Regions from separate parts of the Stenotrophomonas sp. YJH_SMC_94-11 genome, predicted to be linked through region 1. Evidence: predicted binding sites of a transcription regulator. Region 1 holds the regulator's gene; the other holds the start of a gene.
What was found. Region 1 encodes FliA, which starts transcription of late flagellar genes. Its sites were predicted from a motif close to TAAAGTTTNNCNNNCNNNGGCCGATAA; they were not measured.
Positions count from the first base shown of each region.

Region 2: the regulator FliA is predicted to act here: its motif matches at 4,284-4,310, upstream of AC5P74_RS02225 (methyl-accepting chemotaxis protein).

Region 1 covers NZ_JCAFTR010000016.1:19,776-27,192, forward strand. The annotation lists gene AC5P74_RS19695 (MinD/ParA family ATP-binding protein) at 1-863, shown strand, start outside; gene AC5P74_RS19700 (RNA polymerase sigma factor FliA) at 860-1,603, shown strand; gene cheY (chemotaxis response regulator CheY) at 1,661-2,053, shown strand; gene AC5P74_RS19710 (protein phosphatase CheZ) at 2,053-2,658, shown strand; gene AC5P74_RS19715 (chemotaxis protein CheA) at 2,661-4,520, shown strand; gene AC5P74_RS19720 (flagellar motor protein) at 4,611-5,351, shown strand; gene motD (flagellar motor protein MotD) at 5,353-6,369, shown strand; gene AC5P74_RS19730 (ParA family protein) at 6,374-7,156, shown strand; gene AC5P74_RS19735 (chemotaxis protein CheW) at 7,153-7,417, shown strand, end outside.
Region 2 covers NZ_JCAFTR010000001.1:481,912-489,328, reverse strand. The annotation lists gene AC5P74_RS02240 (TonB-dependent receptor domain-containing protein) at 1-724, shown strand, start outside; gene AC5P74_RS02235 (hypothetical protein) at 785-955, opposite strand; gene AC5P74_RS02230 (DUF2628 domain-containing protein) at 1,170-1,556, shown strand; gene AC5P74_RS02225 (methyl-accepting chemotaxis protein) at 1,634-4,165, opposite strand; gene AC5P74_RS02220 (NAD-dependent epimerase/dehydratase family protein) at 4,378-5,271, opposite strand; gene AC5P74_RS02215 (S41 family peptidase) at 5,370-6,281, opposite strand; gene AC5P74_RS02210 (MarR family winged helix-turn-helix transcriptional regulator) at 6,332-6,796, shown strand; gene AC5P74_RS02205 (KGG domain-containing protein) at 7,070-7,372, shown strand.

The DNA of each region.
Region 1 (7,417 bases):
TGACCAAGACCTTCCCGCTGTCGGCCACCCGCAGCGAGCCGCTCGGCCCTGTGCGCACCATCGCCGTGACCGGCGGCAAGGGCGGCGTGGGCAAGACCAACGTATCGGCCAACCTGGCCGTGGCGCTGGCCGGCATGGGCAAGCGCACGCTGCTGCTGGACGCCGACCTCGGCCTGGCCAACATCGACGTGATCCTGGGCTTGAATCCCACCTTTACGCTGGCCGACCTGGTTGCCGGCCGCTGCTCGCTGGACGATGTCATCGTCGAAGGCCCGAACGGCGTGCTGGTGGTCCCGGCCGCGTCCGGCCGCCGGCACATGGCCGAGCTGGCCCCGGCCGAGCACGTCGGCCTGGTCAACGTGTTCTCCGAGCTGGAGCGCGAGCTGGACATCATGGTGGTGGACACCGCCGCGGGCATCACCGACGGCGTGCTGACCTTCTGCCAGGCCGCGCAGGACACCGTGGTCGTGGTCTGTGACGAGCCGGCTTCAATCACCGACGCCTACGCGCTGATCAAGGTGCTGTCGCGTGAACGGGGCGTGGACCGCATCCAGGTGGTGGCCAACATGGTGCGCGACCCCAATGAGGGCCGCGTGCTGTACGAGAAGCTGACCCGCGTCTGCGAGAAGTTCCTCGCCGATGTCTCGCTGAACTACCTGGGCTGCGTGCCGCAGGATGACTGGCTGCGCCTGTCGGTGCAGCGCCAGCAGCCGGTGGTGAAGGCCTACCCGTCCAGCCCGTCCGCACTGGCGATCACCGAGATCGCGCGCCGCACGGCCCGCTGGCAGGCGCCGACCGAACCACGCGGCGGCGTCGAGTTCTTCCTCGAACGCATCCTCAAGCAGCGCGGGGTGGCGGCATGAAAGGCGCGGCCCAGTACAGGGAAGTCCAGCGCTCGGCGGCCAACGACGTCATCGCCCAGCACTCGGACCTGGTGCGGCGCATCGCCCACCATCTGGCCGCGCGCCTGCCGGCCAGCGTCGAAGTCGACGACCTGATCCAGGCTGGCATGATGGGCCTGATCGAGGCTTCGCGCAGCTACGACGCCGACCAGGGCGCCTCGTTCGAGACCTATGCCTCGATCCGTATCCGTGGCTCGATGATCGACGAGATCCGCCGTGGCGACTGGGTGCCGCGCTCGGTGCACCGCCGTGCACGCGATGCTGCCGCCACCATCCGCCGCCTGGAACAGAGCAGCGGACGCGCCGCCAGCGCCACCGAAGTGGCCGCCGCGATGGAGATGCCACTGCCCGAATATCTGCGCCTGATGGAAGACGCCGCGCGTGGCCAGGTGCTGAGCCTGGAGTCGCGCATTGAGGACCAGGGCGAGCTGGACACGGTCGCACAGGGTGGCCCGACCCCGCAGCAGGTGCTGGAGCGCAGCGAGTTCGGCCGCGAGCTGGGCAAGGCCATCGGCCATCTGCCCGAGCGCGAACAGCTGGTGCTCTCGCTCTACTACGAGCAGGAACTCAACCTGAAGGAGATCGGCGCGGTGCTCGGCGTGAGCGAGTCGCGGGTCTGCCAGATCCACGGCCAGGCCGTGCTGCGCCTGCGCGGCCGGCTGAAGGTATTCGAGGCCGTCGACGCCGGCCTCGAAGAATGAACATCCCCGAGGCAGCTGCCCCCGGCCGCCCGGAATGAACAACAAAGGAACTCTGCTTTGAACAAGAACATGCGCATCCTGATCGTCGACGACTTCTCGACCATGCGTCGCATCGTCAAGAACCTGCTGGGCGATCTGGGCTTCACCAACACCGCCGAAGCCGAGGACGGGCATGCCGCGCTGTCGCTGCTGCAGAGCCAGCCGTTCGATTTCGTGGTCACCGACTGGAACATGCCGGTAATGACCGGCATCGAGCTGCTCAAGGCGATCCGTGCCGACGCCAAGCTGAAGACCCTGCCGGTGCTGATGGTCACCGCCGAAGCCAAGCGCGAGCAGATCATCGAAGCGGCCCAGAACGGCGTGAACGGCTACATCATCAAGCCGTTCACCGCGCAGACGCTGGAAGAGAAGCTCGGCAAGATCTTCGAACGCCTGGCGGCCAGTGCCTGATGGATACCACGGTCGACAAGAATGCCCTCGCCCTGCGCCTGCAGGAAGCACTGGACGCACTGGAGTCCGGTGACGAAACCGCCTGGCGGCAACGCATCGACGGACTGGTCGCGCTGCGCACGCAGCCGATGATGAGCGGCCTCTCGCGGCTGGCCCGCGAGCTCGGGCAGGCCCTGGGTGAACTGCCGACCGTACCCAGCGAGGCCGGCGAACTGGACGATGCCTGCGCACGCCTGGACCACGTGGTGGCGATGACCGAACAGGCGACGCACCGCACCCTGGACCTGGCCGAGGAATGCCGCAGCCTGACCGAACAGTTGCGCGCCGAAGGCCTGCAGCCGGGCCAGGATGCACAGCTCGAGCGCATCCGCCACAACCTCACCGAGATCGCCCTGACCCAGAGCTACCAGGACCTGACGGGGCAGATCATCCGTCGCGTGGTCGGCATCGTCCGCCGTGTGCATGAGGGCTTCGGCGCGCTCGGCCTGCCGCCGGAACAGCATCGCACCGATCCGGAACTGGCCGGGCCGGCACTGAAGGGACTGGACCGCCACGCGGTCTCGCAGAACGACGCCGACGACCTGCTGTCGGACCTGGGGCTGTAAGCATGAGCGCGGTATCCGACGACATCACTGCCGATTTCATCATCGAGGCGCAGGAAATCCTGGATCGCCTGGGCGAACAGCTGGTGTCGCTGGAGCAGGCACCACAGGACACCGAGCAACTCAACGCGGTGTTCCGGGGCTACCACACGCTCAAGGGCGGCGCCGGCTTCCTCGGCGTCACCGCCATGGTCGAGTTGTGCCACGCCGCCGAAGAAGCGCTGGGCATCGCGCGCGCGGGCCAGGCCGTGCTGCAGGCCCATCACTTCGATGCCGCCCAGCAATCGCTGGACTACCTGCAAGCGATGCTGGATGCAGTTTCCTCCGGCACCGAGCCGGGCTATGCGCCGCCGGAGCTGATCGCCCAGTTCGACATGCATGGCGGTGCCGTGGCTGCACCCGCCGCCGCAGCAGCTCCCGCTGCGGGTGGCAGCGACCTGATCACCGACGACGAGTTCGAGGCCCTGCTCGACCAGCTGCACGGCGGCAACGCACCGACTGCGGTGGCGCCAGCAAAGAAGGCCGACGACGGCCTGATCAGCGAAGACGAGTTCGAAGCCCTGCTCGACCAGCTGCACGGTGGCGCCGCACCCGGCGCCAAGCCCATCGCTGCGGCAGCGCCCGCACCGATCGCGGGACCACGCCCACTGGCCGCACCGGCCGCACCGGCACCTGCAGCGGCGACCAAGCCGGCCGCCAAGCCGCTGGCCGAAGCCGAACACACCGTGCGCGTGGACACCAAGCGCCTGGACGCGATCGTCAATCTGATCGGCGAACTGGTGCTGTCACGCAACCGGCTCAAGACCCTGCGTGCGCGCCTGCGCGACGAGGAACTGGACCGCGCCGTGTCCACCCTGGACATCGCCACCGCGCGCCTGCAGTCGGCGGTGATGCGTACCCGCATGCAGCCGGTAGGCAAGGTCTTCTCGCGCTTCCCCAAGGTCGCCCGAGACGTTGCCCGCTCGCTGAAGAAGGAAGTGGACCTGGAGCTGATCGGCGCCGAGACCGAGCTCGACCGCAACCTGGTCGAAGCGCTGGCCGACCCGCTGGTGCACCTGGTCCGCAACGCCATCGACCATGGCGTGGAAATGCCCGACCTGCGCGAAGCACAGGGCAAGCCGCGGATGGGCCATGTACGCCTGTCGGCCCAGCAGGAAGGCGACTACGTCAGCATCGAAGTGCAGGACGATGGCGCCGGCATCGATCCGGAGAAGCTGCGCGCGAAGGCACGCGAGAAAGGCCTGATCGATCCAGAAGCCGCTGCCCGCCTGAGCAGCGAGGAGTGCCTGCACCTGGTGTTCCTGCCCGGCTTCTCGACCAAGCAGCAGGTCACCGATATCTCCGGCCGTGGCGTTGGCATGGACGTGGTGCAGTCGCGCATCCGCGAACTGAGTGGCCAGATCCAGATCCAGTCGGAGCTGGGCCGCGGCAGCCGCTTCCTGATCCGCGTGCCGCTCACCCTGGCGATCCTGCCGACCCTGCTGGTGCAGGCCGGCGAAGACGTCTATGCGCTGCCGCTGGCGCGCGTGATGGAAGTGCTGCACGCACCGCGCACCTCGCTGGGCTGGTTCGATGGCCGCGCCGTGCTCGACCGCCGTTCGCACACGCTGCCACTGGTGGATCTGCGCCAGTGGCTGGATGTGACGCCCGCCGCCTCGACCCTGCTGACCATCGTGGTGCTGCAGGCCGGCGAAGCGCGCTTCGGCCTGGTCGTGGACCAGGTCCGTGGGCGCGAAGAAGTGGTCATCAAGCCACTGCCGAAAGCCCTGCGCGGCCTGCGCGGTTACGCAGGTGCAACCCTGATCGGCGATGGTCGCATGGCGCTGATCCTGGATGTGGACGGCCTGCGCAGCCCGCACGACTGACCCGCCTGCTGAACCCGTAAAACTGTGAAGTCACACCAGTAGCCCGTACCGGTGTCTCAAGTCCCATTCATACAAGCCGATACCGGATCCATGGATAGACTCAGCCTCATTGGACTCTTTCTCGCCCTGGCCTCGCTGGTCGGCGGCAGCATCCTCAAGGGCGCCGGCCTGGCGTCGCTGTGGTCGCCTGCGGCGTTCGTGATCGTCATCGTCGGCACCGTCGCCGCGATCCTGCTGCACACCTCGCCGGCGGTGTTCAAGCACGCGTTCAGCATCGTGCGCTGGGTCGTACGTCCACCGCACAGCGACCGCCGCGAGCTGATCCAGCAGATCGTCGAGTGGAGCAACATCGCCCGCCGCCAGGGCCTGCTGGGCCTGGAATCGCAGGTGGAAGCACAGCAGGACCCGTTCCTGCGCAAGGGCCTGCAGCTGCTGGTGGACGGCGTCGAGCCCGAATCCATGCGGCACATGCTGGAAATCGAACTGGGCAGCCAGGAGCACCAGGACCAGGCCGGCGCCAAGGTGTTCGAGGCGATGGGCATCTATGCACCGACGCTCGGCATCATCGGTGCCGTGCTGGGCCTGATCGCGGTGATGAAGAACCTGGCCGACCCGAGCAAGCTCGGCCACGGCATCGCCGCCGCGTTCACCGCCACCATCTACGGCATCGCTTCGGCCAACCTGCTGTTCCTGCCGATCGCCGCCAAGCTCAAGAGTGTGATCTCGCACAACACGCGCGACCGCGAGATGGTCATCGAAGGCCTGATCTCGATCGCCCAGGGCGAGAACCCGCGCAACATCGAAACCAACCTCTCCGGCTTCCTGCACTGACATGGCCCGCCGCAAGCACCACGAAGAGCACGCCAACCACGAAGCATGGGCGATCCCCTATGCCGACCTGATGACGCTGCTGCTCGCCTTCTTCGTGGTCATGTACGCGATCTCCTCGGTGAACGAGGGCAAGTACCGGATCATGGCCGACGCGCTGACCGATGCCTTCGGTGGCGCACCGCGCACCATCAACCCGGTGCAGGTGGGCAACAAGCAGGTGCAGGGCGGCGGCTGGGACAGCCCCTCGGTGATCAAGTCCGGCACCAAGATCGGTCCCTCCGCGCCGGCGCCCTCGCACGACCCGACCCTGCTGCCGTCGATGGCCTCGCAGATGCGCATGCCGGTGTCGGTGCACAACCAGGAACAGATCGCCCGTGCCGAGCGCCAGCTCAACACGATTGCCGATCGCCTCACCGCCGCACTGGCGCCGCTGATCGACCGCGGCATGATCAGCGTGCGCCGCACCGAACTGTGGATCGAAGTCGAGATCAACAGCGACATCCTGTTCCCCACCGGCTCGGCCGCGCTGGACGTGCATGCGCGGCAGACCCTGGCCAGCCTGGCCGAGGTGCTGCGCGACGTGCCCAACAGCGTGCGCGTGGAAGGCCACACCGACAACGTGCCGATCGCCACCGCCACTTTCCCGTCGAACTGGGAACTGTCGGCCGGGCGCGCAGCCAGCGTAGTGCACCTGTTCGCCGACCAGGGCGTGCAGCCGTCGCGGCTGGCGATGGTCGGCTATGGCCAGTTCCGCCCGCGCGAAGAGAACGACAGCGCGCAGGGCCGCAACCGCAACCGCCGGGTGATGGTCATCATCCTGGCCGACACGTCGCACTCGGTGGATCCGCTCGGCCAACGCCTGAACGCAGCCACCGGCGCCACCGACAGCACCGTCACCGAACAGGCCGACGCAACTCCGGCCAGCGCCCCCACCTCCCCCATCGCACCGGTGAAGTTGCCGCCGGTGCCGGCTGGCAGCCGCGTCGGCGCCGCCGTTCCCCCGGCAATGAAGGAGTAATCCGATGCGCATCTGGGCAGTCGCCAACCAGAAGGGCGGAGTCGGCAAGACCACCACCACCCTCGCCCTCGGCCGCGGCCTGGCCGCGCTCGGCCATCGCGTGCTGCTGATCGACCTCGATCCGCATGCCTCGCTCAGCCGCGCCTTCGGCGTGCCGGTGGACCCGCCGCCGGCCGGCGTACTGGAATTGTTCGGCACACCGCCAGCGGACCTGTCCAGCCTGTGCCATGCCAGCAACATCCATGGCCTGGACTACGTCTGCGCACAGTCGGCGCTGGCCACGCTGGAACGCCGCAGCGCCAACCAGCCCGGCCTCGGCCTGGCCCTGCAGAACGCGCTGGCGCGCCACCAGGGCCAGCACGACTACATCCTGCTGGACTGCGCACCCACCCTCGGCCTGCTGATGATCAACGCACTGGCTGCCGCCGATCGCCTGATCATCCCGACCCAGGCCGAGCCCCTGGCCCTGCACGGCCTGGATGGCATGGTCCGCACCGGCGAGATGGTCGAGCGTTCGCGCCGCCGCCCGCTGCCGATCTCGATCCTGCCGACCCTGTTCGACCGACGCACCCGCGCCGGCAACGAGTCGCTGCGCACCATGCAGGACCGCCATGGCAGCCGCGTGTGGGAAGACGCCATTCCGATCGATACCCGCATCAGCAACGCCGCCGGGCTGACCCTGCCGAGCGCCGGCGAGGACTACCCGGGCCGTGGCCTGGCCGCCTACCGGCGCGCCTTGAACTGGATCCTCGGCGAGGATGCCCGCGCCCTGGAGCAGGCCGCATGAACAGCACCGGCATCCTCGACGATTACCTGGACGAACTGCTGGGCGAAGCGATGGTCGCGCCGCCACCTGCCGTGCTGCCGCCCGCAGGCACCGGGCAGGGCCCGGCGATCGAAGCAGTCGCCGAACGCGAACCGACCTGGGACGATCTGCCGGCCGAAGTGATCTACGAAACCGAAACCATCGCCGCCACGCCGAGCGGGGACAGCGCTGCGCTGGAAGCCGCCTTCGAGAGCGCCGCACCACCCACGCGCGAACCCACCT
Region 2 (7,417 bases), on a different contig from region 1:
GATCCGCGGTGGCGTCTCCAAGGGCTTCCGTGCGCCCAGCCTGACCGAGAACTCGGCCAGTGCCGCTACCCAGTCCGGGGGCCGCGGCTGCACCTCGCTGATTCCGCTGGGCTACACCCGTGGCGGGTGCTACATGGCCGGCAACCCGGACCTGGATCCGGAGACCAGCACCAACCGCGAGATCGGCATCAGCTTCGACAATGACCTGATCGATGTCGGCGTGACCTATTTCCACACCGACTTCCGGAACAAGATCGAGTACGCACCGCTGGGCCGGTTCAACGGCATCTGGTGGACGCGCATGAGCAACGTACAGCGCGCGCGCACCCGCGGCATGGAAGGCAACCTCAACGTCCGCTTCGGCGAGCAGTGGCGCTGGCGCACCTCGGCGACCTGGATGAAGGAAGCCAGGAACCTGACCACCGGCCGCAACCTGATCGATACGCCGGAGTTCTCCGGCTATTCGTCGCTGGACTGGGCGCCCAGCACGGTGTTTTCCGGCAGCCTGTCGGCGCAGTACACCGGCAGGCAGACCGGCACCGCCACGACCTTCCTCAAGGCCTATACGCTGTATGACCTGACCGCGGCATGGAACGTCAACGAAGTGCTGACCCTGCGCGGTGGCGTCAGCAACCTGGCCGACAAGAAGCTGTATGCGGAAGGCTCAACCGACTACTTCGTCGCCGGGCGCAGCTACTTCCTGAGCATGACCGCGCGGTTCTGACCGGCGGCACGCGCCGTGATCGCGCTGGCGACATGCCAGCGCGATCGACGGTGTTGCGGGTTACTCGCTTTCCAGCGCGGCCGGTGCCGCATCCCGCGTGGCGGCCGTGCGCGCACGGTCCATCGCCACCGCCAGTTGCTGGCGTGCGAGCAGTTGTTGTGCCTGCACCACTTCAGGTGTCGGCAGGAGCACCGGTCCCGGTGCGTTTTCCGGTGTAGCAGGTGTGGTCATGCAACCTCCATGGACATCCCGCCGCCGCACGGGTTCAGCCGGTGCGGCAGCGGAACTGCGCACCCTATCCTAAAAACAAGGCGGGCGGGTGACGGCGCGGCGCTTGGCCGCAGGCGCGCGAACAAGGCAGGCGTCACATTCTTGACGCTAGCGCTTGGACCCTGAATAGGACTTGTCCTATCATGAAAACGTTTTCTCACAGGGATGTATCCCAATGAATACCACTGACCTGTCCCAGTTCAGCCCGAAGTGGCAGTTCCGCTTCAACTTCTTCCGCCAGCACGGCGCCCCCAAGAACCCCGGCTTCAAGCAGGCCTGGAAGGCACTGTCCTTTGGTGACCGCCTGAAGATCAACCTGAACTTCTTCGCGTTGTTCTTCGGTGCCATCTACCTGCTGATTCTCGGCATGTGGCGCAAGGCACTGGTGGTGATCGGCATCAACATCGCGCTGGCCATCGTCACCATGTTCCTGCCGGATGTCGTCGGGCGCATGCTGTTCATCGCCATGAACCTGCTGGTCGCCTCCAGCACCAACTACAGCTACTACCTGGAGAAGGTGGAAGGACGCGCCAGCTGGAACCCGTTTGAAGGAATGTTCTGAGCCATCAGACCTGCGCAGGATGCGCGGCAAGGATGCAACCGACGCCCGGCACCCGCCGGGCGTCTTCGTTTCCGGCATCAGGCCGCGCGGCGGGCCATGCCCTCCGGCTCGGCCTGCAGGCGGAAGCGCGACACCGCCACCGCCAGCTGCTCGGCCTGCTCCTCCATCGCACGGGCGGCGGCACTGGCTTCCTCCACCAGCGCGGCGTTCTGCTGAGTGGTTTCGTCCATCTGCACCACGGTCTGGTTGACCTGCTCGATGCCGGCCGACTGTTCGCGCGACGCGGCCGAGATCTCGGCCATGATTTCGTTGACCCGGCCGACCTGACCGACGATGTCCTGCATGGTACGCCCCGCACCGTGCACCAGCTGCGCACCGGCACCGACCTGGGCCACCGAGGCGTCGATCAGCTCCTTGATCTCCTTTGCAGCACCCGCCGAGCGCTGTGCCAGCGCCCGCACTTCACTGGCCACCACTGCGAAGCCACGGCCCTGTTCACCGGCGCGCGCCGCTTCCACTGCCGCGTTCAACGCCAGGATGTTGGTCTGGAACGCGATGCCATCGATCACGGAGATGATCTCGGCGATACGCTGCGAAGACGCCTCGATCTGCTCCATGGTGTGCACCACCTGGCTGACCACCTGGCCGCCTTCGCTGGCCACGCCCGCTGCGGAACCGGCCAGCGTGTTTGCTTGCAGCGCATGGTCGGCATTCTGGCGCACGGTGGAGGTCAGTTCTTCCATCGACGCGGCGGTTTCTTCCAGGTTGGCGGCCTGCTGTTCGGTGCGGCGCGACAGGTCGCTGTTGCCGGCGGCGATCTCACCGGCGGCCAAGCGGATGCTGGCCGCCGACTGCTGGATCTGGCCGACGATCTGGGTCAGCTGCTGCACGGTGCTGTTGGCATCGTCGCGCATCACCGCAAACACGCCGTGGAAGTCGCCCTGCATGCGGGCACTGAGGTCACCGGCGGCGATCGCGCGCAGCAGCGACGACAGTGCCGCCAGGTTGTGGTCGCTGACCTGCATCATTGTGTTCAGCGTCTCCACCATGCGGCGGAAATCATGGTCGAAGCGCAGTGCATCACCGCGCACGGCGAAGTCACCGGCGGCGGCGGCGGCGGCCAGCTGCTGGATCTGCTCGTTGATCGCAGCCAGGTTGCGCTTGGTGGTCGCCATTGCGGCAGTGAACACCGCCTTCTCGCCCGGTAGCGCTTCCATGTCCACGCTGAGGTCGCCAACGGCATAGCGCTGCATCACTTCAACCAGGCGCTGGGTGACCGCATTGCTGGAGGCCACCAGCTGGTTGCTGTCGGCCACCATGCGGCCGTACTCGCCCGGGAAGGCCGCAGCATCCATGCGATAGCTGAGTTCACCGGCATCGTGGCGGCGCGCCATTTCGGCCTGCGCAGCCATCACCGACTGCAACTGCCCACGCATGCCCTGCATCGCGTCCAGCAGGCGCCCCACTTCGTCGTTGCTGCGCGCCGGCAGCGTGCTGTCCAGCTTGCCGGCGGCGACATCACCGGCCACGCGCACCGCTTCGGCCAACGGGCGGATCGCCAAGCGGCGCAGCAGCACGTAGACACCGGCGCTGAGGGTCAGCGCGGCGATCACGCCGACCAGCAGGGTCAGCCATAGCAGCTGGCGTGCCTCAGACACGATCACCGCATGCGGCATCACCACGCCCAGCGCGAAGCGTTGCGGGGCGTCGCCCACGCGCAGCGGCACATACACGCGTACATTGCCGGCCGCATCGGGGCTGAAGGCCTCGAACGGACGGTCGGCGGCGATGTCGGCCAGCATGGTGCGGGTCAGGGCATCGTTGCGCGGCTTGCCGATCTCGGCGGCATTGGCCGAGGCCAGCACCACGCCCTTCGGCGACAGCAGTTCGACGCGGCCAGCCCCCATCGGCTTCAGCGTTGCCAGGTGCTTCTGCAGCGCTGCCAGCGAGAAGTCGACGGTGAATACACCGAGGAACCTGTCGTTCTCGATGATCGGCGTGCTCAACGTGCTCATCAACACCTGCTGCCCGGCGATGTCATAGGCATAGGGTTCGCTGACCTTGGGCAACTTGTCGCGGCTGGGCACCATGTACCAGTCACCGGAACCGCTGGCAGTCTCGGTGTAGTCGGTCATCACCGACTGCTGCGGTTTGCCGTCCTGCCAGGCCCAGTAGCTCATGTAGCGGCCGGTGGCATCGTGTGCTTCGGTATTGACGAACTCCGCATCCTTGCCGTCGAAGGCATCGGCCTCCCACATGGTGCTCTTGCCCAGCCATTGAGGATGAGCACGCAGCTGTTCGCCGAGCACCGCCGCCAGGCTGGCGCGGTCGGGTATGTCACCACGGGCACGCTGGGCCAGCACGGCCTCGACCATGGCGTCATTGCTGGCGAAAGCGGTGCCCAGATCAGCCGCCACCTGGCGCGCCTCGGCGTTGGCCTCGCTGGTCATGGTCTGGCGCGAGGCGCTGATCAGACTGGCGCTGGCCTGCCGGTAGATCAGGAAGGCGGTCAGGCCGAAGCACAGCAGCGCGATCACGGCGGTGCCCAGCATCAACTTGTGGGCGATGCTGCCTGGGCGTTGGGCAGTGGCAGAGCGGGAAGAAGACATGGGAGGGTCCGCAAGGCAGTTCAGGACGACCGGCACCACGAGGGCACCGCGCAGGCGCGCGATCCGTCGCGCAGGCCACCGGCCGCCGGGGCGCGCCCGGCGCTGGAAGCGCACTGGGTTAGCGGCCGCCCGCCAGCGAGGTTGAGGCGGGCGGCCTGCACATTCCTGAATCCGCTCAGGCTCGGCTCAGCGCCCCCCCCCTCGCGATGCCCTCACTCGGCCACGCGGTCCTTGATCCACTGTGCCCGCGGCAGTACCTCGATGCTGCCGACGGCATACTGCTGCAGCACGTCGTCCGGCCCGAAGCACGGTTGCCAGCCCAGCTCGCTGCGCAGGCGGGCACTGTCGTAGACACGGTCGATGCTCAATGGCAGCGGCCAACCACGGCGTTCGAACTCGGCCAGCAGTTGCGGCGCGCGACGGGCCAGCACGCTGCGCGGGTGCGTGGCCAGCTCCAGGCAGTCCTCGCGCCGGAACGGCGTCGGCGCACAGGCGAGGTAGCGCGCGAACGGGGCGCCTTCGTCGAGCAGCAGTGCAGCATGTGCGCTGGCCACATCGCGGGCGTCGATGCCGCGATGCAGGCGGAACATCGCCATCCGTTCGGGCGGTTCCGGGAAACACCGGCCCATGCGCAGCACGCGAACGCTGAAGCCCGGCGTGGCGGCGGCTTCGGCCAGGGTCTCTGCCTGCAGCTTGGTACGGTGGTAGATCGTGCGCGGCAGCGGCTCGGTGTCTTCGTCGATCCAACGGCAGCCACCGGCCACCACGGCATGGCCATACAACGCAGTGGTGCTGGTCAGCACGAAGCGCCGTGCTCCTGCTTCGCGTGCAGCCTGCAGCAGGTGTGCGGTGGCCTCCACGTTGATCTGCTGAAACACCGCATCCGGCACCAGGCCGACATGCGGGGCATGCAGGGCCGCGGTATGGATGACCGCATCCATGCCCTGCACCGCGCGCGCGACGGCCTGCCGATCGCTGACATCGGCAATGATGCGCGTGGTGGCAAACGGACTGCGGTCCAGCCCCACCACTTCGTGGGCGGCCGCCAACGCACCGAAGATCGCGCGCCCGATGCGGCCGGAACTGCCGGTCAACAGAATCTTCATTGAGTCCATTCACTCGAAGCGCCCGGGAACTACCGGGATGCTTCGATTCTAGGCATGCAATCGCGCATCCGCGATAGGACAGCCATGCAATCGTGCGTTCATCTTGACGACTTCGCAGGCGCCAGCAGTTGCCGCGCGATGAACAGCGGATCGTCGCCGCCGGCCACATCGGGCCTCACGCCAGTACGTTCCCAGTTTCCACCGGTACGCAGATTGATGGGTTGCCGGTCGGGAATACTGATCTGATAGCCATCAGGCAGCAGCACAGGATCACCAAACATATGCGCGGCACCGCCACTGCGCGTGCCGACAATCCGCGCGCGGCCCAGTGCCTGCAGCGAATAGGCGACGAACTCGGCCGCCGAACCGGTGCGGCGGTCGATCAGCACCACCAGCGGTTTCAGGTACGCAGGCAGGCTGGCAGGCGGCAGCGGTACCGGCGTGCGCCGGCCGCGCTGGTCCAGCTGCTGCACCGCGTCGATCTTCGCGTCCAGCAGCGTGCGTACCAGCAGGTCGGCACTTGCATCGTCGCCGCCCCCGTTCTGGCGCAGATCCAGCACCAGGCCATCGGTGTCGGCCAGCAGGGAAAGGGCCGCAGCGAACTTCGGGCGCGCCAGATCCAGCGGATAGAAGGTACTCAGGCGCAGGTAGCCAATGTTGCCCTCCATCACCCGCACCTCGCGCACGCCGGCACCATTGCTGCGGGCATCGGCGCGCCAGGCCATCAACCAATCGTCCTGGCCGGCCGCTGCGTCCACGCGTTCAACGTGGAAGTGGCCATCGAACATGTCCAGGTCCTGGTTCAGGCGTGCGCTGAACGCAACCGGATCCGAACAGCTGTCCGCATAGCGCTGCTGCACCGACCAGGTGCGCAGGGCATCGGCGATACGGGCGCCGGCCGCCTCGTCAAGGTACTGCGCCTGCACGGCGGTGGCCGCCGCGCGCAGCACTCCGTCCTGCGCCGGGCAGGCCGCTGCCAGCAACGCAGCGAGCATCCAGGACACGGTCATCAACCACCTCCGCGTTGAAGATATATAAGCGCTTATATATCATCCTGGTCATGGATCTCCAACACGCCACGCTCGGCACGTTGCTGCGCGCCCTGCTCGACCAGCTGGACCCGGCGGTCGAGCAGGCCTACCGGGACCTGCAACTGGACTACCGGCCCCGCTACACGCCGGTGCTGCGCACGCTGATGGCGCAGGGCCCCTGCCGGATCAAGGACCTGGCATCGGCCTGCGGGCTCAGCCATTCGGCGCTCAGCCAGACCGCGGCGGCGATGGTGCGTGATGGTTGGTTGCACGCGTCCAGCGGCGACGACGGACGTGAACGCATCCTGCAGTTGAGCCCCCGCGCACAGCGCGCGATGCCTGCGCTGCAGGCGCAATGGCAGGCCACTGCCGTAGCGGCGCGCAGCCTCGATGCCGATCTGGGGCAGCCGCTGGAGCAGGTACTGCGCGACGCCCTTGCAGCGCTCGCGCAGCGGCCCTTCGCGCAGCGCCTGCAGGACGCCCGCCGGCCCTGAAGCCTTCTGCTCTGCGGCCATTTCGATTTCGCTGAGGAAGGTCCAGCCGCCGTTGCCCAGGCGCAGCTCCAGCGTGCGCACTGCGCGGCCGGCTGTCCGGCCCAGGTGAAGGGTGCAGTTCGTCCTAGCCACGCAGGGCGGCGCGCGCAGCAGCGTACCTGCGCCGTGAAAAGCAGTACGGTGCGGCGTGAAGGCAGCCGCACCGGTGCGGACACTCCGTTAGCCGGGCACCGGCAAGGATGAGCTTCCCTTCCATGCAACGGGAGCCTTCCCATGGCCGGCCAGCACCACGGCACTTCCCATCGTGGCTTCGCCTCGATGGACCAGGACAAGCAGCGCGCGATCGCCGCAAAGGGAGGACGCGCCGCGCATGCGTCCGGCAATGCACATGAGTTCAGCCCGGCCGAGGCACGCGTGGCCGGCCGCAAGGGCGGCGAGGCGATCAGCCGCAACCGCCAGCACATGGCAGCGATCGGCCGCGAAGGCGGGCACGCTCGCCACGCCAATGCACGGCAGCAGCGGCAAGCGGCCGAAGCGACGCCAACGAGGGACGGTCCACAACGCCAGCAGGGCTGACCGCGGCGCGTTCAGGCGCGCCTGTGCTACCGGAGCAGCCCGAAT